DNA from 3 places in the Rhizobium sp. CRRU65 genome. Region 2 is predicted to be linked to each of the others. Evidence: riboswitches for the same ligand, from Rfam matches in the RefSeq annotation. Region 2 holds a riboswitch; each other region holds the start of a gene.

Region 1 (10,082 bases), on a different contig from region 2:
GCGCCGGCAGCGCCTCGTAGCGGTTGAGATGGCCGCTGAGTGCCGAAACGGCAAGGCGCAACGCCGTTCCTGCCTGCGCCGAGGCTTCCTCCATATAGGCGCGCGTCGCAATCGCGCTCCCATAGGTGAAGAAGGAGAAGATGATCAGCGGCACCACCAGCAACGCCGCTATCGCACGATATTTCGAAGACAGAACCGGCTCCTCCCCTTTCTGCCTCCACTCCCCAGCGAGGCATACCCGACGGACCGAGTTTAGAGGGGTGGGTAGGGAATTCCAAGGGGCCGTCGAAACTTGACACCCGGCAGGGGTGGATGTCCTATTGCTGCACCGCAAGGAGGCCCCCGCCCATGAGCGACGACCAGACGCCCGCCGATAACAAACTCACCACATCCAAGCGCCGCTGGGCGGCAGAGGGCAAGTTCCTGACCGGCCGTATCAGCCGTCCCGAAGCCGAGCGCCTGCCGCCCGGCCAGCACCTCGTCAAGAACTGGCCGGTGCTCGATCTCGGCCAGCAGCCTGTCATCTCGACCGAGACCTGGCGGCTCGAGGTGCGCGGCCTCGTCGAAACGACGCGCACCCTCACCTGGGCCGACTTCCAGGCGATCGAACAGAGCACGGGGGTGAGCGATATCCACTGCGTCACCACCTGGTCGCGCTACGACAACAAATGGAAGGGCGTTTCGACGCGCAATCTGCTCGACCTCGCCATGCCGAAGCCTGAAGCCGCTTACGTCATGCTGACGAGTTATGACGGCTATACCACCAACCTGCCGCTCTCCGATTTCGCTGCCGAGGATGCGATCCTCGCCACCGCCTGGGAAGGCCTGCCGCTGACACCGGAGCACGGCGGCCCGATGCGCCTCGTCGTGCCGCATCTCTATTTCTGGAAAAGCGCCAAATGGCTGCGCCGCATCGAGCTGATGCCTGCCGACCAGGCCGGCTTCTGGGAAAAGAACGGCTACCACATCTACGGCGATCCGTGGCGCGAGCAGCGCTATTCCGACGACTGAGCTTTCGGTCGCGAGAAGCGACGAAGCGCAAACACGCCAAGTCCGAACAACGCGGCAAGCCCCGTCAGCGACGCCATGCTGGCGGCATGGAATGGGATCTCGCTCCAGCGCGGCTTGACGATATCGGCGGTGTTGAAGGCTTCGTCGCTGAACCGGCAGCTGATCAGCGCAAGCCCGCGCCGCACCATGTCGGCGTCGACCGCGGAAATGATTTCACCCGCCGCGGCAGCCTCCCGCGGCATCTCGCGCATCGAAAGCAAGACCGCCTTGGTCGCGGCGAGATAGGCATGAGCGCATTCGTTGAACGGGCTTTCCTCATCCGTCACGCTGCCCGGCATCCGGCCCCACAGACAGTAGGAATACTGGATCTCTGCATAGTTCAGCACGCGGCGGAACGGCTCGTTCGTATCGACAGCACGGGATGCAAGATCGACAATCCCACTGCGATAGTCAGACATGACAGCCATCTCGCCGTGGGAAATTTGCGGGATATCCAGACCCGCATGGCTGCCGCCGTCGCTGCGGCTATGGGCAAAAGCGCTTCCAGCGACCACACAAAAAAACGCGACGGCAGAGAACGCCGTCAACAGCAGTGGTCTGGCTCTGTCGTTTTTCATACTCGCCCGAAAAGTTCAGGGCGCCGGCAAAGCGGCGTCCTTCGATGCGTTCAGTGCAATGCCGTGGCCGGCCGGCCGCGTTCCCCGCCCCCGACCGCAAGCCGCTTTTCCGCCAGCGCTCCGAAGCCGAGGCCGAGCGTTGCCCAGAGGATCACATGCATTCCGAGCGAAGTGGTGCGGAAACGCCAGAGCACCATCGCCGAGAAGTTCTCCGGCACCTCGTTGATCGGCGGCAGCAGATAGAGCACCACGCCGATGAAGACGAGATAGGCGATGCCGGCGATGATCGCGCCGTTCCAGAGACCGAAACGCTCGGACAGGCGGCGCGACAGCGCCACTGCGGCAATCAGCGCCGCAAGCGAGACGACGATCATCAGGAAGAACAGCTCGGTCCTGGCGCCGATCGTATCGGGATTGCCGACTGCCGGCGGGTTGGCCGGATACTTGATCCCGGGAACGAGGACGACCGCCACGAAGGCGGCAATGGCGATGACGGCCGAGGTGCCGCGCGGCGAAAGGCTGCTGAAGCGGCCGTGCACGAAAGCGAAAGCGAGCGCGAAGAGCCCGCCGACGGCGGCGCTGTAGGCCATGACGCCGGTGAAAAGGCCGAGACCGGCCTGTGTGGCGCGGCTGACGATTTCGGGTTCGGCAGCTTCGCCGGCCGCCTGGGCGCTCGCCTCCTCGAAGGCGATCGCCGCATCGACCAGCGGCTCGCCGAACGTATGGGCGAAAGCGAAAACCAGGATGCCAGCAATCAGGCCCGCGAGCATGCCGCGAAGCAAAAGGTTTCCAACCATGTCCGGAACTCCCTTAAGGCACGTCGCGCAAAAGTGTGCCGCGGTTTTGCGATAAAGACATGCGTAAAACAAAAACCTATAGCGCGATGAGCGAATCTGAAAGATCGCGACGCGCTTTAGTGGCAGGGAAAGCCGAGGAGATGGCGGCCGTCATGCACGAATTCGTGCACATACATGCCGTTGAACAGCGCCATTGCGCCTTCCTCGGTGCCGACGAAATAGAGGACGATGAGCATCAGCAGGCCGCCGAAGATCGCCCAGGGCAGGATCTCGCCTACAGGGATCGGCGCCGGTACCGCAACGGGCGCGAAAGTGGTGTCAGACATGTATTCCTCCGGGAATGACGCGTTCAGTCGAAAGAGTGCTTGTGCAGTAGGGTCTGACTTCCAGCGCGAAGAGCTTTCGACACGCTGGTCACAGTGGCGCGACCGCGCCGGACTTACACCGGCTTCCAAACCCGCAACTGCACGGTTATATCTGCACGCCGAAGAGACTGTCAACGAAACTTCACAAGCCGGCGAAGGACGCTGTCGCCGCATTCCGGGAGACAAGAACGACCGTGAACACGCGCCTCACCTGGATCTGCCACGGCGCGACGGCAGCAAGCCGCAAGGCCCTGTTCCCGCTCGACGAACCGCTCGAGGATAAGGCAGTGGAGGAGGCCGGCAGGATGATCGCCCCGCCCCGCGCCGATCGAATTGCCATGAGCCCGGCTTTGCGTGCCCGCCAGACCGCGGAAGCGCTCCGCCTCGAAGCCCGCATAGACCTCGCACTTCGCGACTGCGACCATGGCCGCTGGGCCGGCAGGTCGATCACGACGATCGGGACCGAAGAGCCGGAAAACCTCATGGGCTGGATGAGCGATCCGGAAGCGGCCCCGCATGGCGGCGAGAGCCTTGTTGATCTGCGCACGCGCATCGCCGGCTGGATGGATGAGCAATCGAGCCTCGGCGGCCATGTGATCGCCGTTAGCCACGCGGCCGTCATCCGGGCAGCGATCGTGCATGTACTGCAGGCGCCGCTCTCCTCCTTCTGGCTGAGTGACGTCGAGCCGCTTTCCGTCATCCGCATGACCAGCAACGGACAGCGCTGGTCTCTGCGCTTCCAGCATTAGAGACTGCTGATCTTATCCAGCTTTGCACAAGCAAATCGCGTCATCTATGTTGAACCCGGCTTTGCGGGGACTACTTCCTTGTCCCAAGGAGATGGAAGAATGACATATGATTGGAGTGGCGAGCGCACGCGACGCCTGCGTTTTATGCGTGTCGCCACAGTCACGGTTCTGGTCGGTCTCATCTTCAGCGTTCCGCTGCTGATCGTCACCGCCTGAAGCACGAGAAAGGGCGAGCGATGCATTAGCACGCTCGCCTTCGTTCTTTTCCCGCATCAGCCGGTCTCCCGAACCACGAAGGCGATCGCGCTGATAACGACGCCCTGGTTCCCCACAGGCCCCGTCGGGTCTCTCTGCGGCACAGCAACAGGCTGCCGCCTCTGATAATTCGCCTTCTGGTTTCAACAAACATTTCAGACTTTCGTGATATTTCCGCGAAGGTGGAGATGGAGAAGGCATAATGCCGGTGTTTTTCCAAAGCAGGGCCGGACGGCAATGCGTGTCGATCGTGGTGTCTGGAGTGACCCTCTGGCTTCTCGGCACGCTGCTACAGCTCGACGACAGCCTGGTCGCCTTCATGACCGGCTTCGGCGAGTACGGCGCCGACAAGCTCGTTCTGGCGCTCGGCATCGCCGGCGCCATGAGCTTCGTCTATTCGGTGCTGCGCATCGCCGACCTGCGTAAGGAAATGGAACTGCGCGCGGCCGCCCAGGCAAAAGCCGATTGGACCGCAACCCACGACCATCTCACCAAGCTGCCGAACCGCTACGCCTTCGAGCGCAAGATCCTCTCCCGGCCGATCAAGGACGACGAGGCCGAGATCGAGGAGTGGGACCGCAACGTCACCATCTTCTCCGTTGACCTCGACGGCTTCAAGAAGGTCAATGACCTCGTCGGCCACAAGGGCGGCGACATCCTGTTGATCGAGGTTGCCAGACGCATCTGCGCGCTCGGCAATGCCGATTGCGTCTATCGCTTCGGCGGCGACGAATTCATCATCGTCGCCTTCGCCCTGACGGCGCAGCGCGAGGAGCGTTTTGCCAAGCTGCTGATCCAGGCCGTCACCCGGCCGATCCATATCGATGGCTTTGCCGTCGAAGTCGGCGCCAGCGTCGGCTATGACCGCTGGGCCGAGGGAGCCGAGCCGCTGGAAGATGCCGCCCACCGTGCCGACCTCGCCATGTACGAGGCGAAATCACGCGGACCCAACCACTATTTCGTCTTCGAACCTTCGATGCAGGACAAGGTAACGGAACGCGCCGCGCTGGAAACCAGGCTGCGCGCCGCGATCTCCAACAAGGCGATCAAGCCCTTCTATCAGCCGCTGATCGACCTCAAGACCGGCCAGCTCTGCGGCTTCGAGGCGCTGGCGCGCTGGATCGGCGACGACGGCGTCAACATCCCGCCGCCGGTCTTCATCGATATCGCCGAGGAAACCGGCATGATCACGGCATTATTCGAGGATCTCCTCACCCAGGCCTGCAGCGACGCACTCGCCTGGCCGGATCATGTGACGTTGTCCTTCAACGTCTCGCCGGTGCAGATGGAAGACAGATTGCTGACATCGCGTATTCTCAAGGTCCTTTCGGCAAGCCGGCTGCCGCCGCAGCGCCTGGAAGTGGAGATCACCGAAAACGCGCTGATCCAGGATCCCGCCATCGCCGCCCTCATTCTCGACGAGCTGCACGCCGCCGGCATCCAGATCGCACTCGACGATTTCGGCACGGGCTATTCGAGCCTCGCCCAGCTTTCCCGCTATCGTTTCGACAAGATCAAGATCGACAAAAGCTTCATCGCCACCTATCGCGACGACGAGCGGCAGGAAAAGATCGTCCGCGCCATGCTCGGCCTCGGCAGGAGCCTCAACATCAAGACGACGGCGGAAGGTATCGAGGAGCACGGCCAGCTCGCCTTCCTGCTGCAGCTTGGCTGCGACATCGGCCAGGGCTATCTTTTCGGCAAGGCTATGCCCGCCGCCGAGGCGGGCATCTTCATCAGCGATCGCAATACCAAATTGGCCTCGACGGGCTGACGGAACGCTCTACCTTTTGTTTTGACGCAATTCCCGGCAAAACCGCTTCGCGCTTTGCCGGGAATTTGCTTTAAAAAACCTGGCGCATGATCACGAACAGCACGAAGGCGATCGCGATCGAGGCCGGCAGCGTCAGCACCCAGGCCATCAGCATGTTACGCACGGTCGACCATTGCAGGCCGGAACCGTTGGCCGCCATAGTGCCGGCAACGCCTGATGACAGCACATGGGTGGTCGAGACCGGCAGGCCGAGATGGTCGGCCGAGGCGATAGTGACCATCGCCACGACTTCGGCTGCCGCGCCCTGACCATAGGTCAGATGCGTCTTGCCGATCTTTTCGCCGACGGTGACGACGATGCGCTTCCAGCCCACCATCGTACCGAGGCCGAGCGCGATCGCGACCGCCACTTTCACCCAGAGCGGGATGAACTTCGTCGCGTTGTCGACCGCCTTGTGGTAGCTCGTCACCGCGCTGAGGTCGCCGGCATCCATCGGCAGCAGCTTCTGCTTGTCGATCAACTTCAGCGCCTCGCCGATCAGATAGATGTCGTTGCGGACGTTGCCGACGAGATTGGTCGGCACCGCTTCGAGCGTCGGGAAGCCGGCGACTTCAGCACTTGTCTGGTGGATATATTGCTGCAGGGCCGGCGTCGTCGCATCCGTCCAGGTCTTGTTCTTGACGGCGTTGCCGACTTCGGCCTTGTAGTCCGCAACCGTAACGCCCGGCTTCACATATTTGCCGAGTGCGGTTTCCACATGGGCTGATGCTGACTTGTAGGCTTCGAGATAGTTGACATCCGGCGTGCGGTTCAGCGCGAAAGCCGTCGGCACCAGGCCGATCAGGATCAGCATGATGAGGCCCATGCCCTTCTGCCCGTCGTTGGAGCCGTGGGCGAAGCTGACGCCGGTGCAGGTGAAGATCAGGATCGCACGGATCCAGGGCGGCGGCGGCTGGTTGCCCTTCGGCTCTGCGTAGAGCGCCTTGTTGCGCACCAGAAGCTTCATGACCAGCAGGAGGACAGCGGAAAGACCGAAGCCGATGAGCGGCGAGATCAAAAGCGACAGGCCGATATTGGTCGCTTGCGACCAGTCGACACCGCTGGTCGCTGTGCCTGCCGGCGCCAGGAACTGGTTGGCAAGGCCGACGCCGATGATCGAGCCGACCAGCGTATGCGAACTCGACGACGGCAGGCCGAGATACCAGGTGCCGAGATTCCAGACGATCGCGGCAATCAGCAGCGCGACGACCATGGCAAGGCCGGAGCCGGAACCGACCTGCAGGATCAATTCCACCGGCAGCAGCGCCAGAATACCAAAGGCGACGGCGCCGCTCGAGGTCAGCACGCCGAGGAAGTTGAAGAAGCCGGACCAGATAACGGCGAATTCCGCCGGCATGGAACGGGTGTAGATCACGGTTGCGACGGCATTGGCCGTATCATGGAAACCGTTGACGAACTCGAAGCCGAGCGCGATGAGCAGTGCAAGGCCTAGGAGAATCCAGGGAACGGCGACTGCGGTTGTCAGGTCGCGGCCGAGTGCATAAGCGACATATCCAAGGCCGCAGACCAGAACGAGCGCGAACAGCGGCAAGAACCACTTGTTGGCCGAATTCGAACTGTGGAGCGGGTGGGAAGCGTCGCTATGAACCTGGCTGGGGGCAATATCGGCCATGGCATAGTTCCTTATTCCGTTTTGCAAATTTGCCTTTTGTTAATAAATCCGCCGCGTGAAGCTCTCATGACGCCCCGACTGAACCGCCCGTAAGCCACTGATGCTGGGCGATATTGACGGTGATGCGCCTGGGTCGCCTCCATAATAGATGCCGCGTTGCGATCCCAAGCGGCTGACGATGGTTGTCTACGCAATGACAAAAGCGCGCCCCGAGCGAATAAATCCTTCCCGCCTGGACATCCGACGCTAAGTTCGGTCATCTCACACCCGCGCGGAGTCTTGGAAGACATGTCATCGACCGACCTGCTGCTGACCTTCAACACCGGCTCCTCGACCGTTAAGATCGGCATCTTCGCGATAGACGGCCCCAAGGCGCGGCGCATCGGCAAGGGCGTGATCGATTTCCGCGCCGAACCGCTGTCGCTCGGCCTGACGAAAGCATCGCAGATAGTCGAGATGCCGTTGAAGGCCGCGGTGACCGAAGATCTGCACGGCGTCATCGATGAGACCTTCGCGCTTCTCGCCGATCATTTCGACATGACCGCCGCGCGCGCCGCCGGCCACCGCGTCGTCCATGGCGGCGACCGGTTTACCAAAGCGATCGCGCTCGACGCCGCCGCAATCGATGCCATCGATGCGCTGACCCCGCTTGCGCCCTTGCACCAGCCGCAGGCGCTGCGTTTCATCCGCGCGCTCAAGCATCTGAAACCGCATCTTGCCCAGACCGGCTCCTTCGATACGGCCTTCCACGCCACGCAGGACGATCTCGTTCGCCGCTTCGCCATTCCCCGTACGCTGCATGACGAAGGCATCAAGCGTTACGGCTTCCACGGCCTGTCCTATAAATTCATCGCCGGAGAGCTTCGCCGCAAGGCGCCGCGCGCGGCAAAAGTGGTCGCCGCCCATCTCGGAAGCGGCGCCAGCCTCTGTGCGCTGGATGACGGCGTCAGCCGCGATTGCAGCATGGGCTTTTCGACGCTCGACGGCATCCCGATGGCGACGCGTCCGGGCTGGCTCGATCCCGGCGTCATCCTGCATCTGGCCGGTCAGAGGAAGCAGTCCTTCGAGGAGATCGAAGATCTGCTCTATCATCGCAGCGGCCTGCTCGGCGTCTCCGGCATCACTGCCGATACGCGCGAGCTGTTGAAGGACAGCCGGCCGGAGGCGCGCCAGGCGATCGAGCTCTTCACGCTGCGCATTGCCGGCGAAATCGGCCGCATGGCGGCAACGCTTGGTGGCCTTGACGCCATCGTCTTCACTGCCGGCATCGGCGAGCATCAACCGGAGATCCGCGCAGGTGTGACCAAGCGGCTGTCCTGGCTTGGCCTTGCAACCGACGAAAAGGCCAATGCTGCCAATGATTTCACCATCAGCACGCGGGAAAGCCGCATCGCCGCCCATGTCATCGCCACCGATGAGGAACAGACCATCGCCGAGGAGGCGCTGTCCGTTCTTCGCAGTGACTGATCCAGATCAACAGCTTGCCGGCATCCGCCGGTAGAATTGACGTTGAAGACGTTTTCGAACGGGAGAAACCCATGGAAAAGCATGTCTCGACCGCTGCCCTTACCGATGCCGAACTCACCCTGATCGACCGCTATTGGCGCGCCGCCAATTATCTCTCCATCGGCCAAATCTATCTGCTGACCAATCCGCTGTTGCGCGAGCCGCTGAAACCAGAGCACATCAAGCCCCGCCTGCTCGGCCATTGGGGCACGACACCCGGCCTCAACTTCATCTATGCACATCTGAACCGTCTCATCCGCGCCCGCGATCTCGACATCATCTATATGTGCGGCCCCGGCCATGGCGGGCCGGGCATGGTCGCCAACACCTATCTCGAAGGCATCTACAGCGAGATCTATCCCGATATTTCCGAGGATGCCGAAGGCATGCGCAAGCTCTTCCGGCAATTCTCCTTCCCCGGCGGCATTCCGAGCCACGCGGCACCCGAAACACCGGGCTCGATCCACGAGGGTGGCGAACTCGGCTACGCCCTCGTCCATGCCTATGGCGCCGCCTTCGACAATCCCGGTCTGATCGTTGCCTGCGTCGTTGGTGACGGCGAAGCCGAAACCGGGCCTTTGGCTGCGAGCTGGCATTCCAACAAGTTTCTGAACCCTGCCCGCGATGGCGCCGTTCTGCCGATCCTGCATCTGAACGGCTACAAGATCGCCAACCCCACCATTCTTGGCCGCGCCAGCCACGAGGATTTGCAGAGCCTCTTTGAAGGCTATGGCTATGAGCCCTTCTTCGTCGAGGGTCACGAGCCGCGCGACATGCACCAGCAGATGGCTGCAACCTTCGACAGGGTCTTCGACCGCATTCGCGAAATCCAGAAGGAAGCCCGCAATGGTAGGGCGCCCGATATCTGCCCGCGCTGGCCGATGATCGTGCTGCGCAGCCCGAAGGGCTGGACAGGACCGAAGGAAGTCGACGGCAAGAAGGTCGAAGGCTTCTGGCGCGCCCACCAGGTGCCGGTCTCCAACTGCCGCGAGAATGAAGGGCATCGCAAGATCCTCGAGGACTGGATGAGCAGCTATGATCCGAAAGACCTGTTCGGCAGCGACGGCCGGCTGAAACCCGAGCTGCGGGCGCTCGCCCCTGTCGGCAAACGCCGCATGGGCGCCAATCCGCACGCCAACGGCGGCTTGCTGCGCCGGGAGCTCGACGTTCCCGATATCCGCGACTATGCGGTCGATATCGGCAAGCACGGCAGCGCCATGGTGCAGTCGACGGAAATCCTCGGCCATTACCTGCGCGACACGATGAAGCGCAACACGAAGGCTGCCAATTTCCGTATCTTCGGCCCCGACGAGACAGAATCGAACCGTCTCGGCAG
Region 2 (10,082 bases):
TTCCGGTTTCGCGGTGAGGCTCTTCGCCAGATCGGCTGGTGCGGGCAAACCACTGACGCCATCGCGCGCCCAGGTATCGACGGCGGCAGGTTCGGCGTTGAATGCGGCAAACTGCACGAGATCGAGCGAGGGGTCGTCGCGGTAGAGCGAATAAGCCTCTCGAACGGCGTTCGCCTTCCCCCATTTCACGCCGCCCGCAGCCAGAGATGCAAATTGCTCGGCATCCTTGGACCAGTTCGCCTTCGCGCCATCGATCAACGCCCGGGTTTCGTACATCCAGGTATAGGTGGCGAAAGCGGAAATGCCGCAGAGGTTGACGGCAACGATAATCGCCGCCAGCTTGGCGGTCAGAGGCATCGTTTTCAAAAAATGAAACATTCCGCGGCGGCCTAGAATTGCGGCTCAGTCGGACATGTTCCCGACTGGCGTATCAATACGGGCATCGACGCTGACGGTCACATCACGAGCCCTCATGCCCATGTCCTGATAGCAACCCAAAACGCGCAAACGCAGTGTGTATTTGATGTGTGAATAAATCATAAAGTAGAATGGGGTGTTGGGGTACACGTGGGTCATTTCACCCTGGCGCCTGCCGGTGCCGAGTCTTGCGAACCGGCGGGTGAGGAATGCTTCCATCGCGCCAGGCAGATCTGTCTCAATCAGCTATTTTCCGCCACGGCCTCTTCGGGCTCGGCATGCCTGCGCTTGCGACCGCGCGCCGTCAGTTCCGCGCCGGCATCATGCGGCAGGCGCAGGAAGGTGATGCAGGCCAGCGCCGAAATCGCCGAGACGCTGAAGAAGGCGATGTGGAAATCGGAGACCAGCAGCCTACCGTCGTGAAAGCTGCTGGAGATTTCGAGGATGCCGCCGGCGATCGCCACGCCCATCGCCATGGAGATACGCTGGGCAACGGCATTGATCGCGGTCGCCTGGCTGCTGTCGGCGTCGTCGACATCGCCGAAGGCCATGGCGTTGACGCCCGAAAAAGCCATGGAGCGGAACAGGCCGCCGATCAGCAGGCAGGCCATGATCAGGAACAGCGGCGTTTCGGCGGTGAAAAGGCCGTTGATGCCGAGGAAGATCGCCGCCAGCAAGGTCGTGATTGATATGACGGTGCGGAAGCCGAAGGCATTGAAGGTACGCGCGGCGGCGAATTTCGAGCCCATGGAGCCGAGCGCGCTGACGAAGGTGACAGAGCCCGATTGCAGCGGCGTCAGGCCGAAGCCGAGCTGCAGCATCAATGGCATCAGGAAGGGCAAGGCGCCGAGCCCCATGCGGAAATTCGAGGCGCCGAGGATCGCCGCCCGGAACATCGGATAACGGAACATCTTCGGATCGAGAAGCGGATAGGGCGCGCGGCGGGCATGGAGGAGGTAGATGAGGCCGGCAAGGATGCCGATCGCAACCGTGACATAACCGTAAATGACGGGCACGGCCGGCAGGCTGATCACCGACACGCCGAAGACGAAGCCAGAGAAGCCGATGCCGCAAAGGAAAAAGCCCGGGAAGTCCATCGGCCGCGGACTGCGTGGCTCGACGGCCGGCAGGAAACGCGTGACGAGGATGATGCCGAGCACGCCGATCGGGACGTTGATCCAGAAGATCCAGTGCCAGGTGAGGTAGGTGGTGAGGAAGCCGCCGATCGGCGGACCCATGATCGGGCCGATCAGAGCGGGAATGGTGAGCCAGGCCATGGCATCGACGAGTTCGTGACGCGGCGTTCCCCGAACCAGCAGCAAGCGGCTGACCGGCGTCATCATCGAGCCGCCGGCACCCTGGATCAGGCGCGACACGACGAAGGCTGTGATCGAGTTGGAAAAGGCGCAGGCGATCGAGCCGATCATGAAAACGAAGATCGCCATGCGGAAGATGTTGCGCGCACCGAAACGATCGGACATCCAGCCGCTGATCGGGATGAAGATCGCCAGCGCCACGAGATAGCTGGTGACGGCGAGCTTCAGCGCGATCGGCGAGGTGCCGATATCGGCGGCGATTGCCGGCAGGCTGGTGGCGATCACGGTCGAATCCATCTGTTCCATGAACAGGGCGACGGCAAGGATCATGGGTGTGAGGCGGGGCACGGGCAACCGGGATGCTGCGATGGACTGTCTCAGTCCATACGCCTTCGGTGGCGATAAGGCCATAGGAACGATGGGGTGAAGAGGCTTGCCAAGCCGCTTCAAACCGACGCGGGGCGGCTGTCTGTTCGCTGCTGGATAGAGGGGGTGCGCGGTGACGTCTTGCTCCATTCTCACCTCCAGAGCATAGCACTGCCTCATCCTCAAACCACAGTCGAATTGCATGCCTCATCTTCGGCGCAGCGGCGAATCTTTCCTGAGCCGAAGACGAGGAAGCTGGCCGTGGCCAGCAGCCACGCACCGAGGCCACCGTAGAGCATCACCCAGCCGAATCCCTCGACGAGCGCGTCGCGGATGATGTTGGCGGGCAGATCGGGGAGGGAGGCGATGTTTCCGGCTGAGATGCGTTCAGCCATAGCCCGCAGTTGTTCCGGGCCGAGCGTCGCCGGCAGGACGTTTTCTAGATGTGAGAACACGCCGCTGACCAGGATGAAGCCCATCACTGCGATGTTGATCGCGAGTGAGATCATCCGGGCGCTCATATCGATCCCCGATGCCATGCCGGCGCGGTCGCGCGCGACCGCACCTGTCGTCGTGTTGGTGACGGGGGTATTGGTCATTCCGAGGCCGAGGCCGGAAAGCAATGCGCCGGGCAGCATGGTCAGCCAGCTTGCCGCGTCGGAGGCAGCTCCGAACCGCATCAGCAGGAAACCGAGGCCGATCGTGAACAGGCCGATTGGAATGACGAGACCGGGGCGATAGCGCAGCGATAGCCGCTCAGCCAGCGGCGGGACGATGAGCGTGGGAAGCGTATAGGCGAGCAGCGACAGACCGGCGGCGAGACTACCATAACCAAGGCCTGCCTGAAACCAGATCGGCAGATAGATCATGAAGGGCCAAAAGCTGATATTCATCGCGACCGAGCCGATTACGGCGCCGGAGAAGGCGCGGATGCGAAAGACCGAGACATCAAACATCGGCCGCGAATTGATCTTCTCTGCAACGATGAAGGCTATGAAACTTGCGGCAGAAAGGCCGATGGCTGCAAGTGCCGTAGTATTGTCAAAACCGAGGGCTGGCCCCTGGGTGATGTAGAAGGCAAGGCAGAAGACGGAAAGCGACAGGGTGGCGATGCCCGCGATATCGAGGCTTTTCGCCTCGGGGTCACGCGATTCACAGACACCGAAGACGGCGAGCGTGGCTGTCACGGCCGCCAGCACAACATGGACCAGGAACACCCATTCCCAGGTCGACAAGGCCGCGATCATAACGCCGACCAGCGGCCCGAATCCCAAGCCGATGCCGAAGATAATCCCCCACCAGCCGAAGGCCATGCTGCGCTGCCGCCCCTCTGGAAACTGGTGCGAGAGGACGGCCACTTGGCAGATCAGCATAGCGCCGCCACTCATGCCCTGGAGGAAGCGGGCGACGATCAGAACGGGTGCATTGTCCGCGAGCCCGCAGATCAGCGAGGTCAAGCCGAAGGCAATGATGCCGATCAGGAAGACGCGCTTGCGGCCATAACGGTCGGCCAGCGTGCCCGTTGCCATAAGCACCGTAGTCACCGCGATCGTATAGGCATTCATGATCCATTGAAGTTGCCGGAAATCGGCATGCAGCACCGCCTCCAGCGTCGGCAATATCGCGGGTACGCTTGAGATCTCCAGACCGAACATAAGGGACGAAAGGCAGGCGGCTGCCAGGGCGACGATGCCCTGCAGCCTGGATGAGGCAATGGAAGCGGGTGGCATGGTTGGTCCTTTCAGCACGGGATGGGCGACGACGAAATCCCGATGACAGGTGAAATCGGGGCGCTGCCGGTTCGAGCCACCATAGTCGGCGCTTGACCATAACTGAATTGGATGATTTTCTATTTCAGAAACAACAATTTTGGATGGTTGCTATAACAATGCTCGATGTGGATGCGGTGCGGGCGTTCGTGACCATTGCCGAGCTGCAGAGCTTCACCCGCGCCGCCGAGGCGTTAGGCAGCACTCAGGCGGCAATCAGCGTCAAGTTGAAGCGGCTGGAGGAGCGTCTCGGCCACAGGCTGATCGAGCGGACCCCGCGCTTGGTGCGCCTATCGGCGCAGGGCGCGGTCTTTCTTCAATCCGCGCGGGATTTCATCGGCGCCCATGATCGTGCGGTCGCAGCCCTTTCCTCGACAAATCGGCACTTCACGCTCGGCATCGCCGCGCATGTGGCGGGGCCGGAGGTTCCGACGATTCTGGCGCGTCTCAGCGCTCACGATCCAGGGCTGACGATCGAGGTGCAGCTCGACAATTCTCGAGTGTTGCTCGATGCATTCGATCGCGGTGAGCTGGATGCGGCGATCATTCGCCGGGAAGAGGATCGGCGTGACGGTGAGGTGCTTGGGCCGGAGCATTTCGGGTGGTTCGCGGCACCGCAGTTCGAGTATCGCCGCGGTGAGCCGCTGCGTCTTGCTGCACTGTCGCCATCTTGTGGCGTCCACAACATCGCTACCCACGCGCTCGATGGTGCAGGAATCGCCTGGAACGAGGTTTTCCTGGGCGGGGGCTCGCTGGTGATGACGGCGGCGGTGTCGGCTGGGCTTGCGGTCGCGGCATTCTCCCACCGTCTCGCGCCGGTGGGCTCGATGGAAGTGAGTCAGCGCTTCAGCCTGCCGCCGCTGCCCTCGTCGGAGATCGTCCTGCATTCGACACTAACGGATGCAAGATCGCGCTCGGCGCTCAGAACCCTGGCTGCGGCGTTCAGGGAACATCGCGCCTCTGCCAACTGAACGCGGCTTCAACGCCACATCGGCTCGCGGCTTGCCGCCGCCGCGCTTTCCTGAAATAGATGCGCCGTCAGGTGCCCGCCGATAAGGCGGGAGAATCGGGAATCCGGTGCAAGACCGGAACGTGCCCAACGCTGTAAGGCCGACGCTTGCCGCTTCATCACGCCACTGGCTTTTCGCCGGGAAGGCTGCGGCAGACGGATGACGCCGAGTCAGAAGACCGGCCTGGCAAGATAGACCGATCCGCGCGGACAGCGGGGCGGTCGCGTTGTTGGGGATTTGACGATGCGACCCTTTGATGAGGATGCCCTTTCGGCGGCGTCCGGTTTTTCCTTGGCCGAACGCGAGGCCGTCTATCACGCGATCATGACGCGGCGCGACGTTCGCAGCCAGTTTCGACCCGATCCTTTGCCTGACGATGTCGTGCAGCGGCTGCTGATGGCCGCTCACCACGCACCCTCGGTCGGCTTCATGCAGCCGTGGAATTTCATTCTGGTGAAAAGTGTCGCTGTGCGGGCGCGCGTCCGGGATGCCTTTGCGAGTGCCAACGAGGAGGCGGCGCAGATGTTTGCCGGCGAGCGGCAGCAGGCCTACCGCGCCCTCAAGCTCGAAGGCATCGTGGAGGCGCCGCTCGGCATATGCGTGACCTGCGATCCCACGCGCAGCGGCAGCGTGGTGCTGGGGCGCACCCACAATCCGAAGATGGATTCATACTCGACGGTCTGCGCCATCCAGAATCTCTGGCTGGCGGCGCGGGCGGAAGGGGTCGGCATCGGTTGGGTCAGCATCTTTCGCGAAGGCGATCTGAAAACCATTCTCGGCATACCCGAGCATATCGAGGTGGTCGCGTGGCTCTGTGCCGGTTTCGTCGATCGGCTCTATGACGAGCCGGAACTCTCCATCAAAGGCTGGCGGCAGCGCCTGCCGCTCGAAGACCTCGTCTTCCATGATGGGTGGGGACTGAACACCTAGGGCACGGTCTTCCCGGGGGCCGTGCGGTCGAGCATGGCCTCAATCGCGCAGTCACGCCATTGACCGTCAAGGTGAGCAAACCGATGTCGGTATCGCCGACGCCGGGCGAGGCCGAGATATCTTTATTCCTGGCCTTCATATCGATACGCTGAAGGCGAATCTCGGAATTTCCAATAGATATTCGGCTATCGGCGGCTCAATCGGAGGATAACGGCCCAATGAACATGATCGACTTGAAGGAACGCATCATCGTGATCACAGGCGGTGCGCGGGGCATCGGCTACGCGATCGCAGAGCGCGTCATCCAGTCTGGTGGCAAGGTGGCCATCTGGGACCTGAACGAAAACATGGCGAAGGACAGCGCTTCCGCTCTCGGATCCGGCACGGCTGCTTTCGGCGTCAATGTCGCAGATCCCGTATCAGTGAAGAGCGCTGCGGCGGCGACCGAAGAGATTTTCGGCCGTATCGACGGTCTGGTCAATTCTGCGGGGATCACCGGTCCGGTAAAGCCGACCATCGAATACGACCTCAAAGAGTGGAACGACGTCCTCGATGTCTGCCTCACGGGAACCTTCAACTGCTGCCGGCACGTCGTTCCGGTCATGTTAAAGCGCGACTATGGGCGGATCGTGAACATCTCCTCGGTTGCGGGCAAGGAAGGAAATCCGAACATCGCCGCCTACAGCGCAGCGAAAGCTGGTGTGCTGGGTTTCACCAAGTCTCTTGGCAAGGAACTCGCAAAGACGGGAATCGCCGTGAACGCGGTAACGCCAACCACAGCAAAGACACCTATATTGGATGGGCTGACACCCGAGTTTATCGAATATATGCGCGTCCGCATTCCGCGCGACCGTTTTGCTGAACTTCATGAGATCGCTTCGATGGTCGTCTGGCTGCTCTCCGAGGAGAACTCCTTCACGACCGCGTCGACGTTCGACCTGAGTGGCGGCCGTACGACCTACTGACCATTCAATCACTGCTGCTGTTGCGGCTGCGGACCTGACGTTGCCGGGTTGGCGAGATCAATCGACCCCTGATCGCCGGCCAGGAACTGCGGGCCGACCTGACGGACGCGGTTCTGCGTCGGATCATACGGACGCTCGGGAACGGACGGCTGCGGTGCGATCTGCGCTGTGCCATCCTTCGCCGGGGGATTGGTGCGGATGGTGGTGATCGAGCCCTGCTGCGGCGGTTCGCTGACCGCCTGCTTGCCGCGCATCTCCTCGTAATAGGCGGTGAGATTGCAGGCGCAGGCGGACTTTTCCCCGGGCGTGCGGTTCTTGTAGGCAAAGGCGTTCTTCATGGCGCTGTAGGGCGTGCCCGTTGCGACCGAGATCATGTTCGAGGCTTCGGTGCTTGTCACGTCACGATAGAACAGTTCGGTCTCGATGCCCGGGCACATCTTGGCGCAGGTTTGGGCGTCGCGGCCGAAATCGACCGATGTGGCGTTCGAGCTGATCGGGAAGAAGCCGCCGTCGCAGCTGCGCACACACATGGTGCTGACCGGCGAGAGCATCTCGGCCCGCGGCAGGCCGTAGCGCGGATCGACCTCTTCACCGCCGCCGAGCGGAATGAAGGTATCGGTGCGCATCGCCTGTTCCTCGACGCTCGGAGCCGGTTCGTTGGCGCTGCGGTCGCTCGGAGCATAGAAGTTTTCGCTGTTGCAGCCGTTGCGGTCGAGAGCCGCGACCAGTTCGCGGCGCGCGTCGTCATCGGCGCCATTCTGGTTGGCCAGCTCGTTGCGGCGGTCCTGGAGATAGCGGATATTGTCGATCATGCGGGCTTCGGACTGCGCGAGTTCGGCGCAATAATCGGCATTCTCGCCACCGATCACGACCATGCTGCCCGAGGTGCAGTCGTTGCTGCGCAGCTCGTTGCGAACCTTGCGCAGCTCGAGGTTCTGTTCGGCCATGGCGCTGGAATATTGGCGCGCTTCCGGGCCGTTGCCATTGCCGATCGATCGCGGCAGGTCGGCAAGGCGGCCGCGCAGGTCTTCACAGACGGCGCTGCTTTGCGCGGCGGCAGGCGCCGCAAAGGCAAGGAGAAGGGCAAGAGACAGGTTTCGGCGTTTCACGGCGTCGTCCCGGAATGAGCAAAGAATCGATCGGTCGATTGCGGCCTCGATCGCCGCGCGTTGTCTCTTAACGTGTTTCTCTTAATAAGCTTGGAGAAATTCCTAGCGCATTTTCGCGATTTTATCCAGTGGACCGCCAGAGACCCAGTGTTCGATTGTGAAGAAGCTGCCGATGGCAATCAACGAGGCCAGTGCTCCACTCCAATCTCCAGGGTCGCTTGGGGAACGTACTCATATCAGGACGTCGAAAATGACAGGTATTGCCAACGAACTCAGCTCCCCCGCAACGACAGTCGGGCTGCCGGAAACCCAAGACGGCTTCCACGTCTTCGTGGACGGTTGTTATGAACCGGGTTCTGGGCACGGAGGCTGGGCATTCGTCGTTTATCGCGATACCGCGGAAATCGCGTCCGGCTTCGGTGGCGCCGAAGATTCCGCCAATAATTCGATGGAATTGACCGCCGTGCTCAGGGCGGCAATCTGGATCAACAGCGAGGCAAGCGGCGAGCCTGTCACCATCTGGTCCGATTCCGTCTACGCCGTCAAAGGCTGCAACAGCTGGCGATACATCTGGAAGAACAACGGCTGGAAGAAGGGCAGCCCGAATGGGAATGCGCGAAGGCGAACGATCGCCAATGCGGAACTCTGGAAAGCGGTCGATCTTCAATTATCCCAGAATGCGCTCATGACCATTGCCTGGTGCAAGGGCCATTCCGGCATTGCCGGTAACGAACGCGCCGATGTGCTCGCGGATAAAGGGCGCCTGTCGATACGGAGTGCCTGAGACGGCATCAGGACATGTGTCGGGACGACTTCAGGGTCTTTACGCTGTGTTGCGGGCAACCGGCTCAAGCCGGTTGCGATGCCTCGACGACGGCGAGTGCCGCCATATTAACGACGCCGCGGGAGGTGACCGAGGGGGCGAGGATATGGGCGGGCAGGGCGGTGCCGAGCAGGATCGGGCCGACATGCAGGCCGTCGGTCATCGACTTCACCACACCGAGGGTGATGTTGGCGGCATCGAGGTTCGGGAAGACCAAAAGGTTGGCCTCATCGTGCAGCGTCGTGTCCGGCATGACGCGCTTGCGCAGCGCTTCGGTGATCGCGCTTTCGCCGTGCATCTCGCCATCGACCTCGAGGTCGGGTGCTGCCTCGCGCACGAGCTGCAGGGCGTTGCGCATCTTCGTGGCGCTTTCGGACTCACGTGAGCCGAAATTGGAATGCGAGACCAGGGCGGCGCGCGGCGTGAGGCCGAACCGGCGGATTTCCTCGGCCGCGAGCACCGTCGCCTCGGCGACCTCTTCGGCGGTCGGATTGAAGGTGACGTAAGTGTCGGTGAAGAAGGTGGCGCCGCGCTGCGAGATCATCAGGCTGAGGGCTGAGAAATCGCGGACATTCTTGCGCTTGCCGATGATCTGGCGAACATCGCGCAGATGCTTCTCGTAGCGGCCTTCGAGGCCGCAGATCAGCGCATCGGCCTCGCCGCGCCTCAGCGCCAGCGCGCCGATGACGGTGGTGTTGGTGCGCACGATCGTGCGGGCGGCTTCCGGGATGACGCCGCGGCGGCCGACGAGGGAGAAATAGAGATCGACATATTCGCGGAAGCGCGGATCGTCTTCCGGATTGATGACTTCGAAATCCTGCAGCGGCCGGATGCGCAGGCCGTAGCGCTTCAGGCGTGTCTCGATAACTTGCGGGCGGCCGATCAGGATCGGTTCGGCAAGGCCTTCCTCGAGCAGCACCTGGGCGGCGCGCAGCACGCGCTCGTCCTCGCCTTCGGAGAAGATGACGCGCTTGCGCTCGGCGGCCTTGGCGGCGGTGAAGATCGGCTTCATGACGAAGCCGGAGCGGAAGACGAAGCGGTTCAGCTGGTCGAGATAGGCGTCGAAATCCTGGATCGGGCGGCGCGCGACGCCGCTCTGTTCGGCGGCCTTGGCGACCGCAGGCGCGATGCGCAGGATCAGGCGCGGATCGAAGGGCGAGGGGATCAGATAATCGGGGCCGAAGACCGGGGTCTCGCCGGAATAGGCGCGGGCGGCGACATCCGACGGCTCTTCGCGGGCAAGGGCTGCGATGGCGCGCACGGCCGCCATCTTCATTTCCTCATTGATCGTCTCGGCGCCGCAATCGAGCGCGCCGCGGAAGATATAAGGGAAGCAGAGGACGTTGTTGACCTGGTTGGCGAAATCCGAGCGGCCGG
Region 3 (10,082 bases), on a different contig from region 2:
TATAGAGGCCGGAGGCCATCACCGCCTTTTTCAACGCCACCCAATCTTCCTGCGTCGGAATGTGAATGCCTGACGTCTCGAACAGCGCCTTGACCCTCTCCGTCGCAGGCTCCCAGAGCCGGTCGGTATATTTGTCGAAATAGTCGCCGGAGGCATATTTCGAGTTCTCGAAGCCCTTGAAGCTCGCGCCGCGTTCGACCGCCAAAAGATTCGAGGCGCGGATCGCGTGGTAGGTCACCGTGTAGAAATAGATGTTGGTGAAATCGACGCCTTCCTCGGAGCCATAGAAGATGCGTTCGCGGGCGAGGTAGCCGTGCAGATTCATCTGGCCGAGGCCGATCGCATGGCTCTCGTCATTGCCCTTCTCGATCGAAGGGACTGAGGAGATGTGGCTCATGTCGGAAACAGCACTCAACGCCCGGATCGAGGTCTCGATCGTCTTGCCGAAATCGACCGAATCCATCGCTGCCGCGATGTTCAGCGAGCCGAGATTACAGGAGATGTCCTTGCCGAGATGTTTGTAGGAGAGGTCGTCGTTATATTCGCTCGCCTCACTCACCTGCAGGATTTCCGAGCATAGATTGCTCATCGAAACACGTCCGGCGATCGGGTTTGCCCGGTTCACCGTGTCCTCGAACATGATGTAGGGATAGCCGCTCTCGAACTGGATTTCGGCAAGCACCTGGAAGAATTCGCGTGCCTTGATCTTCTTCTTGGAGATGCGGGCGTCGTCAGCCATCTCGCGGTACTTTTCCGTCACCGAAATCTCGGTGAAGGGCACGCCATAGACGCGCTCCACGTCATAGGGCGAGAACAGGTACATGTCCTCGTTGTTCCTCGCGAGTTCGAAGGTGATATCGGGCACGACGACGCCGAGCGACAGCGTCTTGATGCGGATCTTCTCGTCGGCATTTTCGCGCTTGGTGTCGAGAAAGCGCATGATGTCGGGGTGATGGGCATTGAGATAGACGGCCCCCGCGCCCTGCCGTGCGCCGAGCTGGTTGGCATAGGAAAAACTGTCTTCGAGCAGCTTCATGACAGGGATGATGCCCGAGGACTGGTTCTCGATATGCTTGATCGGCGCGCCTGCCTCGCGGATATTCGTCAGCGACAGCGCCACGCCGCCGCCGCGCTTCGACAATTGCAGCGCCGAATTGATCGACCGGCCGATCGATTCCATATTGTCCTCGACGCGCAGCAGGAAGCAGGAAACCAGTTCGCCGCGCTGCTTCTTACCGGCATTGAGGAAGGTCGGCGTCGCCGGCTGGAAGCGGCCGGAAATGATCTCGTCGACCATGTCGCGGGCAAGGCTCTCGTCGCCGCGCGCCAAGGCCAGGGCCACCATGCAGATGCGGTCCTCATAGCGCTCGAGATAGCGCTTTCCGTCGAAGGTCTTCAGCGTATAGCTGGTGTAATATTTGAAGGCGCCGAGGAAGGTCGGGAAACGGAACTTCTTGGCATAGGCCTGGTCGAACAGATCCCGCACGAAATTGAAGGAATACTGGTCGAGAACCTCCTGCTCGTAATAGCCCTCGGTCACGAGGTAATCGAGCTTTTCCCGGAGATTGTGAAAGAACACCGTGTTCTGGTTCACATGCTGCAGGAAATACTGCTTGGCCGCCATTCGATCCTTGTCGAGCTGGATCCGCCCCTGATCGTCATAGAGGTTCAGCATCGCATTCAGCGCGTGGTAGTCGAGCGTTTCCGCTGCTTTCAAAGGGCGTTCGAGAATTCCCGTGTCCAAAACCGTTCCATTCCGTGTTTGACGTTGGCGACATCCGCTTCTGTGCCCAGCAGTTCGAACCTGTAGAGGTAAGGCACCTGGCACTTCTTTGAGATCACGTCGCCGGCGAGCCCGTATGTTTCGCCGAAATTGCTGTTGCCCGCGGCAATCACGCCGCGGATGTGTCCTCGGTTTTCCGTATCGTTGAGGAAACGGATCACCTGCTTGGGAACGGCGCCCTTGCCGCCGTCGCCGCTATAGGTCGGCACGATCAGCACGAAGGGTTCGCGGATATGGAACGCGTCTGCGCCATTTGGCGGAATGCGCGCCGCGCGCAGTCCGAGCTTGGCGACGAACCGATGGGTGTTCTCGGACCGGCTGGAATAATAGACGATCAGAGCCATCGCCTTTCCTCAGGAAAGTGCGCTGATCATGTCGGGACGGAAGCCGGCCCAATGCTGCTCGCCGGCGATGACGACGGGCGCCTGCATGTAGCCGAGGCTGCGGACCCGCTCGAGCGCTTCGGCATTCTGCGAAATATCGACGATGTCATAATCGACGCCCAACCGGTCGAGGGCGCGGTAGGTGGCAGTGCATTGGACGCAGGCAGGCTTGCTGTAGACGGTGATGGTCATGATATTCCTCGTGACGACGCGATTGGGACGCAGGACATCGATCGGAAATCTCGCGATATCCGTCGAAAACACTCTGTATTTTGCAGCGATGCGGCTCGTTCAGCCGCTGGGCGTGATCCGCCCTCTACCTCTAGCGGGTGGCGGCCTGAACTGAGATACTGACATGACTTCACCCCGAAGTGGCTCAATGCGAAGGTTTCGGGGGCGGAGGCTCGGGCCTGCGAAACGCGATGCGGAGATTCCCCGCAGCCATGCAACGCGACCTTCCGACACCCCGCCCGTGGACGTTTCGTTCGAGGCAGGTCTCCTGGCTCACGGGTCAAAGCGCCTGCCCAGCCTTCCCGGAGCATCATGCTCCAGTGACCTGAAATCGGACAGTTGCTCGCCGCTTACAGTTGCGGGGGCAGCTCCGGCATTGCCGCGCCATGATGGCGAAGCGCACCGAATTCCCGTCTTAGCCGCCGATCCTCACGAATCGACGGAACCTCGAACACTAGATATAGTACGCCAATCCAAATTCGCGTCAACGGATGGTTTGTGCATTGCGTTACGACAGGTTTGAAATCGCTACGTTCCTGTGAAAAACATGGCTAACGAAAGCTTAAAGAAAGCAGGCTGTGGAGAAGGTCCTGACGAGGAGAGCCTATCTATGGCCGGTCCCGCGATTTTCGATTCGAGATCGGGCCTGAATCGTCGATGGGACATCCCGCCGGTGACGAGCGCGGGAGGGATGAAGTCAGGAAAGTTTATATCTTTATTCGAAGCAGCCGCAGCGCGTTGATCGTCACCAGCACGGTGGCGCCGGTATCGGCGAGGATCGCCGGCCAGAGCCCGGTGATGCCGGCGATCGTCGTCACCAGAAACACCGCCTTTAGTCCGAGTGCGATGGTGATGTTCTGCAGGATATTGCGCATCGTGCGTTTGGAAAGTTCGATCATCCGCGCCACGTCGCCGACACGTCCGTGCAGCACGGCGGCATCCGCCGTCTCCAGCGCCACATCGGTGCCGCCGCCCATAGCGATACCGATATCGGCAGCGGCCAGCGCCGGAGCATCGTTGATGCCGTCGCCGATCTTGGCGACGATGAAGCCTTGGCGCTTCAATTCGCCGACGACCCGCTGCTTGTCCTCCGGCATCATCTCGCCGCGCCAGTCGATGCCGAGCATGCCGGCAACGGCTGCTGCCGTCCGCTTGTTGTCGCCGGTCAGCATGATAGCCTTGACGCCTGCTGATTTGAGGGCAGCGAGCCCGGCCTCGGCATCCTGACGCGGCTCGTCGCGCATGGCGATAAGGCCGGCCACAACACCGTTGACGAGCAGCACCGACACGCTCTTGCCCTCGTCGTTCAACGCTGAGATGCGTGCATCCTGTTCAGCACTGAGCGTCCCGCGCTCGCGGGCGGCGGGCGGCGACAAGAGGTCCAGCGTCTCACCACCGACTTTGCCGCTGACGCCCTTGCCCGGCAGCGCTTCCAGCTCGAAGGCCGGCGGCACGGGAACGCCGTCCGCCTTGGCGCGGTTGAGGATCGCCAGCGCCAGCGGATGGCTGGAACCCTGTTCCAGCACCGCCGCGCGCGACAGCACCTGCGCCTCGGTCAGACCAAAGGAAATGATGTCAGTCACCTGAGGCTTGCCTTCCGTCAGCGTGCCTGTTTTGTCGAAGGCGACCATCGTCACCTTGCCGAGCGTCTCCAGCACCGCGCCGCCCTTCATCAGCAGCCCGCGCCGCGCACCGGATGAAAGCGAGGCAGCGATCGCCGCCGGCGTTGAGATGACGAGCGCGCAGGGGCAGCCGATCAAAAGGATCGCAAGGCCCTTATAGACCCATTCGCCCCATGGCCCTGCGAACAGCAGCGGCGGAACGACCGCAACCAGCGCTGCGACCACGACCACGCCGGGCGTGTAATAGCGCGAGAACCGATCGATGAAGCGCTCGGTCGGCGCCTTCGATTCCTGCGCCTCCTCCACCAGCTTGACGACGCGGGCGATGGTATTGTCGGCCGCGGCCGCCGTAACGCGAACCCTAAGCACCGCATCGCCATTCACCGTGCCGGCAAAAACGACGGCATCGACGCCCTTACGCACTGGCGTGCTCTCGCCCGTCACCGGCGCCTCGTCGATCGCGCTCTCGCCTGAGAGGATGATGCCGTCCGCCGAGATCCGATCGCCAGGACGAACCATGATGATGGCCCCGACCGAAAGGCTTTCCGCCGGCACCTCCCGTGTCTGCCCATTGTCTTCGAGCAGCGAGGTCTTCGGCACCAGCGCCGTCAGCGACTGGATGCTTTCGCGCGCCTTGCCCGCTGCCACCCCTTCCAGCAGCTCGCCAACGAGGAACAGGAACACAACGGTCGCCGCCTCTTCGCCGGCATTGATGATAACGGCGCCGACGGCGGCGATCGTCATCAGCATCTCGATCGAAAACGGTGTGCCTGAGAAGGCGGCCATGATGGCGCGCCGCGCGATCGGCACCAGCCCGATCAGCATGGCGACGATGAAGGCGTAGGACGCGATCGCCGGCACGAGATGGCCGACGGTGTAGGCGGCAACGAGTGCTCCACCCGAAAGGATGGTCAGCCGGCCCTTCCTGCTCTGCCACCAGGGACCGGCCATCGGCGCATGATCGTGCCCGTGCAACCCCTCGATTTCCTTCTCGCCATGATCGTGGGGATGGTCATGGCTATGACCTTCATGATCATGTACCGCATGATCGTCGTCATGGCCCGCGTGATCGCCGCAGCCATGTCCATGATCGTGACAATGCTGTGAGCCCTGAGTATGCGCAGGCGCAGCGTTTCCGGCAAGCGGCGCGACGGAATAGCCGAGCCCCGTCACCTTCTTCTCGATCACCTTGAGATCGCTGCTGCCATCGTGCCGCACGGTCATCGTGCCCGCCATCACCGAGACGGAAACATCGGCGACACCCGCCACGCGTCTGACCGCCGTATCGATCTTGGTTGCGCAGGCGGCGCAATCCATGCCGCCAACCCGGTATCGTGTCTCGCTCTCAGCCATCATCCGCTTCCTTGTCAAACAGAAGCATCTCTCCTACATCCTATAGCGACTAGAGGTGCAAGAGGAAAATCATGAAAAAGATCACCATTGGCGAAGCCGCGCGCCAAAGCGGCGTCAAGGTGCCGACGGTGCGCTATTATGAAAGCATTGGCCTGCTCGCCGCCCCGAGCCGCAGCGAGGGCAACCAGCGCTCCTTCGAGCCCGCCGATATCAGCCGTCTCGCTTTCATCCGCCACGCCCGCGAACTCGGTTTCGAGATCGACGCGATCCGCACGCTGCTCACCCTGCAGGACGATCCGCACCAGTCCTGCGCCTCAGCCGACGCCATCGCCAAGGCCCGCCTCATTGAGGTCGAGCAGCGCATCCGCAGCCTGATGGCGCTGAAGGCCGAGCTGGAAACCATGGTGGAAGGCTGCGGCCACGGCCGCGTCGACCAATGCCGCGTCATCGAAGTGCTCGCCGATCACGGCCAGTGCACGCATCCGCACCACTGATCTCTGCCCTTGCAGGCGATCCGCGCCCGCGCCAAAACTGAACGCAGATACAATCGGGCGAAGACATCAATGAACCAGAAGCGGATTGCGATCATCGGCGGCGGCCCGGCGGGTCTCGCGGCTGCCGAACTGCTTTCCCGTTCCGGTCATGCGGTGACGGTCTACGACGCCATGCCGACCTTTGCCCGCAAGTTCCTGCTGGCCGGCAAGTCCGGTCTCAACATTACCCATTCCGAGGATTATGCCCGTTTCACCACGCGCTTCGCCGCGGCTTCCGCCCGCCTGCGCCCCGCTCTTGATGCGTTTACCCCTGATGATATCAGGAATTGGGCAAGCGAGCTCGGGACGGAAACCTTCATCGGCTCGTCCGGCCGGGTTTTTCCGAAGGTGATGAAGGCCTCGCCTTTGCTGCGCGCCTGGCTCAGGCGGCTGGAGGCACAGGGCGCCACGCTGCGCACCCGCCACCGCTGGACCGGTTTTGCCGAAGACGGCTATGTTTTCGAAACGCTCGAAGGGCGCAGCATCGTCCATTGCGACGCGGCCCTGCTCGCGCTCGGCGGCGCAAGCTGGCCGCGCCTCGGCTCCGATGCTGCCTGGGTGCCTTGGCTGGTCGGCAGGGGTGTGGAAATTCACAGTTTTCAACCCGCCAATTGCGGCTTCGTCGTCGGATGGAGCGGGAACTTCAGCGAGCGTTTCGCCGGCGAGCCGGTAAAATCGGTCACCGCAACATCCGAGGCCGGCACGTTTCCCGGCGAATTCGTCATCACCGAGAGCGGCATCGAGGGCAGCCTGATCTATGCCCACACCGCCAGCCTCCGCGATCGGCTGCTGATCCACGGCAGCGCCGCCCTGACGCTCGACCTCGCACCCGGCCGCACCATCGACAGGCTGAGCCGCGACCTTGCACGGCAGGACGCCAAATCAAGTTTTTCGAACCGCCTGCGCAAGGGCGCCGGCCTCGACGGCGTCAAGGCGGCGCTGTTGCGCGAACTCGCTCCCGAGCGCGACCGAACCGTTCCGGAGCGTCTCGCCGGCATGATCAAGGCCCTGCCGGTGCCGGTGATCGAAACCCGCCCGATCGCCGAAGCGATCTCCTCGGCCGGCGGCATCCGCTGGAGCAGCATCAACGACAGCTACATGTTGAAGGCACTGCCCGGCACCTTCGTCGCCGGTGAGATGCTCGACTGGGAAGCGCCGACCGGCGGCTATCTCCTCACCGCCTGCCTGGCGACCGGCCGGACGGCAGCCCGTGGTATCGAAGCCTGGTTGCAGCGCTAGGCGCAGGCAGTCATCAGCACCGCGTGAGATCATCCCTCAGTCAGGCCGAGGCCGGACGGAATGTCATGGCGAGCCCATTCATGCAGTAGCGAAGCCCGGTTGGCTTCGGGCCATCATCGAAGACATGGCCGAGATGCCCACCGCAGCGGCTGCAGTGCACGGCGTTGCGCACCATGCCGTAAGTCGTGTCGTTCGTGGTGCCGACGGCTTTTTCGAGCGGCGCCCAGAAGCTCGGCCAGCCGGTGCCGCTGTCGAATTTGGTGGTCGAGGAAAAGAGGTCCTGATCGCAGCCAGCGCAGACGAAATTGCCCTTTCGCTCCTCATGCAGCAAGGCACTGGTGAAGGGCTGTTCCGTCCCCGCCTGGCGCAGGATGACATATTGATCCGGCGTCAGCAGCTTGCGCCATTCCTCGTCGGTGTGGGTCACCGCAAACGTCTCGGCGGCGATCGCCTTGCCGGCTAAGTCCAAGTGAACCGCGAGCGCCCCAAAAGCGGCGCCCGTCAGCAACAATCGTCTGTTCAGCATGGTCGGATCTCCTCGTCTGGCAAACCTTGCTTCTGCAAAGAACTACGAGAAAGAGGGTCTTTTGTTACACCATGGCCACCCAAACACCGAAATGTGATTTCCGTCACTTTCGTCAGAAAGCGCCGCACGCTGACGCCCGCCAGCGCCGGCCGATTGCAAACCAGCCATTTTTCTATCAGAATGTGCTGAAATTCGATGGGAGGAGCCGATGCACGAACACTCAGCGCACGCCGAGCACGTCTACACATCTGCCCAGCGCGATTCTGCGGCGGCGAGTTCCCCTGTCGTCGCCTCATGGCGGCGGTGCATGACCATGCACCAGCTCGCCCCCGAGGACCAGCGGGCTCCACTGCGCCTGACCGACCAGGAATTCCGCCGCGCGCGCGAGCAGTCCGAACAGCTGATTGCCAGCGCCACGGAAGAGCTCGATCGTCTCTTTACCACCGTTGGCAGGGCCGGCTGCTGCCTGCTTCTGACCGACAAGAACGGCATCGCGCTGGAACGCCGGGGCGCTGCCGGAGACGACAAGGAATTCCGCGAACTCGGCCTCTGGACCGGCTCGGTCTGGACCGAGGCCAGCATCGGCACCAACGGCATCGGCACCGCACTTGCCGACGAGCGTGCCGTCGCCATCTTCCGCGATCAGCATTTTTTCAGCTCGAACACCAGCCTCAGCTGCACGACCGCGCCGATCCGCGATCATCGTGGGCAGGTGGCAGCAGCCCTCGACATCTCCGCATGCCGCGAAGACGTCAACGAGATGACGCTGGCGATCCTGACGCAGACCGTGCGCGATGCGGCGATGCGCATCGAACTCAACCTTTTCCGCTCGGCCTTTGCCGGCGCGCGTTTCCTGATGGTCCCGGCCGGAGCCAATTCCGCTGCCGCCCTGCTCGCCGTCGACAGGCACGATCTGGTGCTCGGCGCAACGCGCGCCGCCCGCATCGCGTTGCAGCTGGACGACAAGCGCATCGCCGCCGGCATTCCGGCGGCCGATGCCCTGCACGAGGCTGGCGTCTCCCAGCAGGATGAGATCGTCGAGGCGGAGAAGGCGGCACTCTTGCGGGCGTTGTCGCGCGCCGGCGGCAATGTCTCGCAGGCAGCGATCGCACTCGGCATCAGCCGTGCCACGCTGCACAGGAAGATGAAAAAGCTCGATCTCCACTGATCAGTGTAAAGGTCCCGCTCCTGGAGGAATCGTGACCCGATGCTGTCGCAGGTCTGCGACACTGTGCACTGCGGTATGGAAGACCCGCCCTAGTCCCTCCGCCAAAACATGCTCATTTTCCTCCCACTGGTTCGCTTGGGAACCTGGATCATCAAGGGAGGATGACATGCTTCATCAGAAAATCGTCGAGTCGCCGTTCAAGCTGAAATACGGCAACTATATCGGCGGCGAATGGCGCGAGCCGGTCGAGGGAAAATACTTCGAAAACCTCACGCCCGTCACCGGCGGCAAGCTCTGCGACATTCCCCGCTCCAATGAAAAGGACATTAACCTCGCACTCGACGCCGCTCATGCGGCAAAGGAAAAATGGGGTCGCACCTCGGTTGCCGAGCGCTCCAATATCCTCATGAAGATCGCCCAGCGCATGGAAGACAAGCTTGAATTGCTCGCCCAGGCTGAGACCTGGGACAATGGCAAGCCGATCCGTGAAACCATGGCGGCCGACATTCCGCTGGCGATCGACCATTTCCGTTATTTCGCCTCCTGCATTCGCGCCCAGGAAGGTTCGATCGGCGAGATTGACCACGACACTGTCGCCTATCACTTCCATGAGCCGCTCGGCGTCGTCGGCCAGATCATTCCGTGGAACTTCCCGATCCTGATGGCCACCTGGAAGCTGGCGCCCGCACTTGCCGCCGGCAATTGCGTCGTACTGAAACCCGCCGAGCAGACCCCGGCCTCGATCCTGGTCTGGGCTGAACTCGTCGGCGATCTCCTGCCGGCAGGGGTCCTCAACATCGTCAACGGTTTCGGCCTCGAAGCCGGCAAGCCGCTGGCGACCAGCCCGCGCGTCGCTAAGATCGCCTTCACCGGCGAGACGACGACAGGCCGGCTTATCATGCAATATGCCAGCCAGAACCTCATTCCGGTGACGCTGGAGCTCGGCGGCAAATCGCCGAACATCTTCTTCGCCGACGTGATGGCGGAAGACGACGACTTCCTCGACAAGGCGCTCGAAGGCTTTGCGATGTTTGCCTTGAACCAGGGCGAAGTCTGCACCTGCCCGAGCCGCGCCCTCGTCCAGGAATCGATCTACGACCGTTTCATGGAAAAGGCCGTCAAACGCGTTGAGGCGATCAAGCAGGGCAACCCGCTCGATAGCGCAACGATGATCGGCGCCCAGGCCTCGACCGAGCAGCTGGAAAAGATCCTCGCCTATCTCGACATCGGCAAGCAGGAAGGCG

What was found. Region 2 has a riboswitch for cobalamin ahead of bluB (5,6-dimethylbenzimidazole synthase). Riboswitches for the same ligand answer to the same signal wherever they lie in the genome.
Region 1: linked by a shared signal. The riboswitch ahead of ACM5SV_RS33350 (CbtB domain-containing protein) and the one ahead of bluB (5,6-dimethylbenzimidazole synthase) in region 2 are both predicted to bind cobalamin.
Region 3: linked by a shared signal. The riboswitch ahead of nrdH (glutaredoxin-like protein NrdH) and the one ahead of bluB (5,6-dimethylbenzimidazole synthase) in region 2 are both predicted to bind cobalamin.

Annotation. Positions count from the first base shown of each region.
Region 1 is NZ_JBLYZH010000024.1:28,231-38,312, forward strand. Features, by position in the region: gene ACM5SV_RS33330 (sensor histidine kinase) at 1-157, opposite strand, end outside; gene ACM5SV_RS33335 (sulfite oxidase-like oxidoreductase) at 349-1,011, shown strand; gene ACM5SV_RS33340 (hypothetical protein) at 996-1,628, opposite strand; gene ACM5SV_RS33345 (CbtA family protein) at 1,679-2,425, opposite strand; gene ACM5SV_RS33350 (CbtB domain-containing protein) at 2,542-2,751, opposite strand; adenosylcobalamin (AdoCbl) riboswitch at 2,753-2,907, opposite strand; gene ACM5SV_RS33355 (histidine phosphatase family protein) at 2,985-3,539, shown strand; gene ACM5SV_RS33360 (putative bifunctional diguanylate cyclase/phosphodiesterase) at 3,997-5,568, shown strand; gene ACM5SV_RS33365 (inorganic phosphate transporter) at 5,639-7,240, opposite strand; gene ACM5SV_RS33370 (acetate/propionate family kinase) at 7,529-8,707, shown strand; gene ACM5SV_RS33375 (phosphoketolase) at 8,779-10,082, shown strand, end outside.
Region 2 is NZ_JBLYZH010000014.1:155,423-165,504, forward strand. Features, by position in the region: gene ACM5SV_RS25760 (methyl-accepting chemotaxis protein) at 1-378, opposite strand, end outside; gene ACM5SV_RS25765 (MFS transporter) at 660-2,063, opposite strand; gene ACM5SV_RS25770 (MFS transporter) at 2,282-3,829, opposite strand; gene ACM5SV_RS25775 (LysR family transcriptional regulator) at 3,982-4,839, shown strand; cobalamin riboswitch at 4,892-5,080, shown strand; gene bluB (5,6-dimethylbenzimidazole synthase) at 5,122-5,808, shown strand; gene ACM5SV_RS25785 (SDR family NAD(P)-dependent oxidoreductase) at 6,027-6,773, shown strand; gene ACM5SV_RS25790 (DUF2865 domain-containing protein) at 6,782-7,882, opposite strand; gene ACM5SV_RS25795 (ribonuclease H family protein) at 8,133-8,666, shown strand; gene ACM5SV_RS25800 (NADP-dependent malic enzyme) at 8,731-10,082, opposite strand, start outside.
Region 3 is NZ_JBLYZH010000032.1:7,080-17,161, forward strand. Features, by position in the region: gene nrdE (class 1b ribonucleoside-diphosphate reductase subunit alpha) at 1-1,744, opposite strand, end outside; gene nrdI (class Ib ribonucleoside-diphosphate reductase assembly flavoprotein NrdI) at 1,714-2,127, opposite strand; gene nrdH (glutaredoxin-like protein NrdH) at 2,137-2,358, opposite strand; cobalamin riboswitch at 2,638-2,862, opposite strand; gene ACM5SV_RS35940 (heavy metal translocating P-type ATPase) at 3,105-5,372, opposite strand; gene ACM5SV_RS35945 (MerR family transcriptional regulator) at 5,444-5,866, shown strand; gene ACM5SV_RS35950 (TIGR03862 family flavoprotein) at 5,936-7,144, shown strand; gene msrB (peptide-methionine (R)-S-oxide reductase MsrB) at 7,185-7,670, opposite strand; gene ACM5SV_RS35960 (helix-turn-helix domain-containing protein) at 7,879-8,838, shown strand; gene adh (aldehyde dehydrogenase) at 9,005-10,082, shown strand, end outside.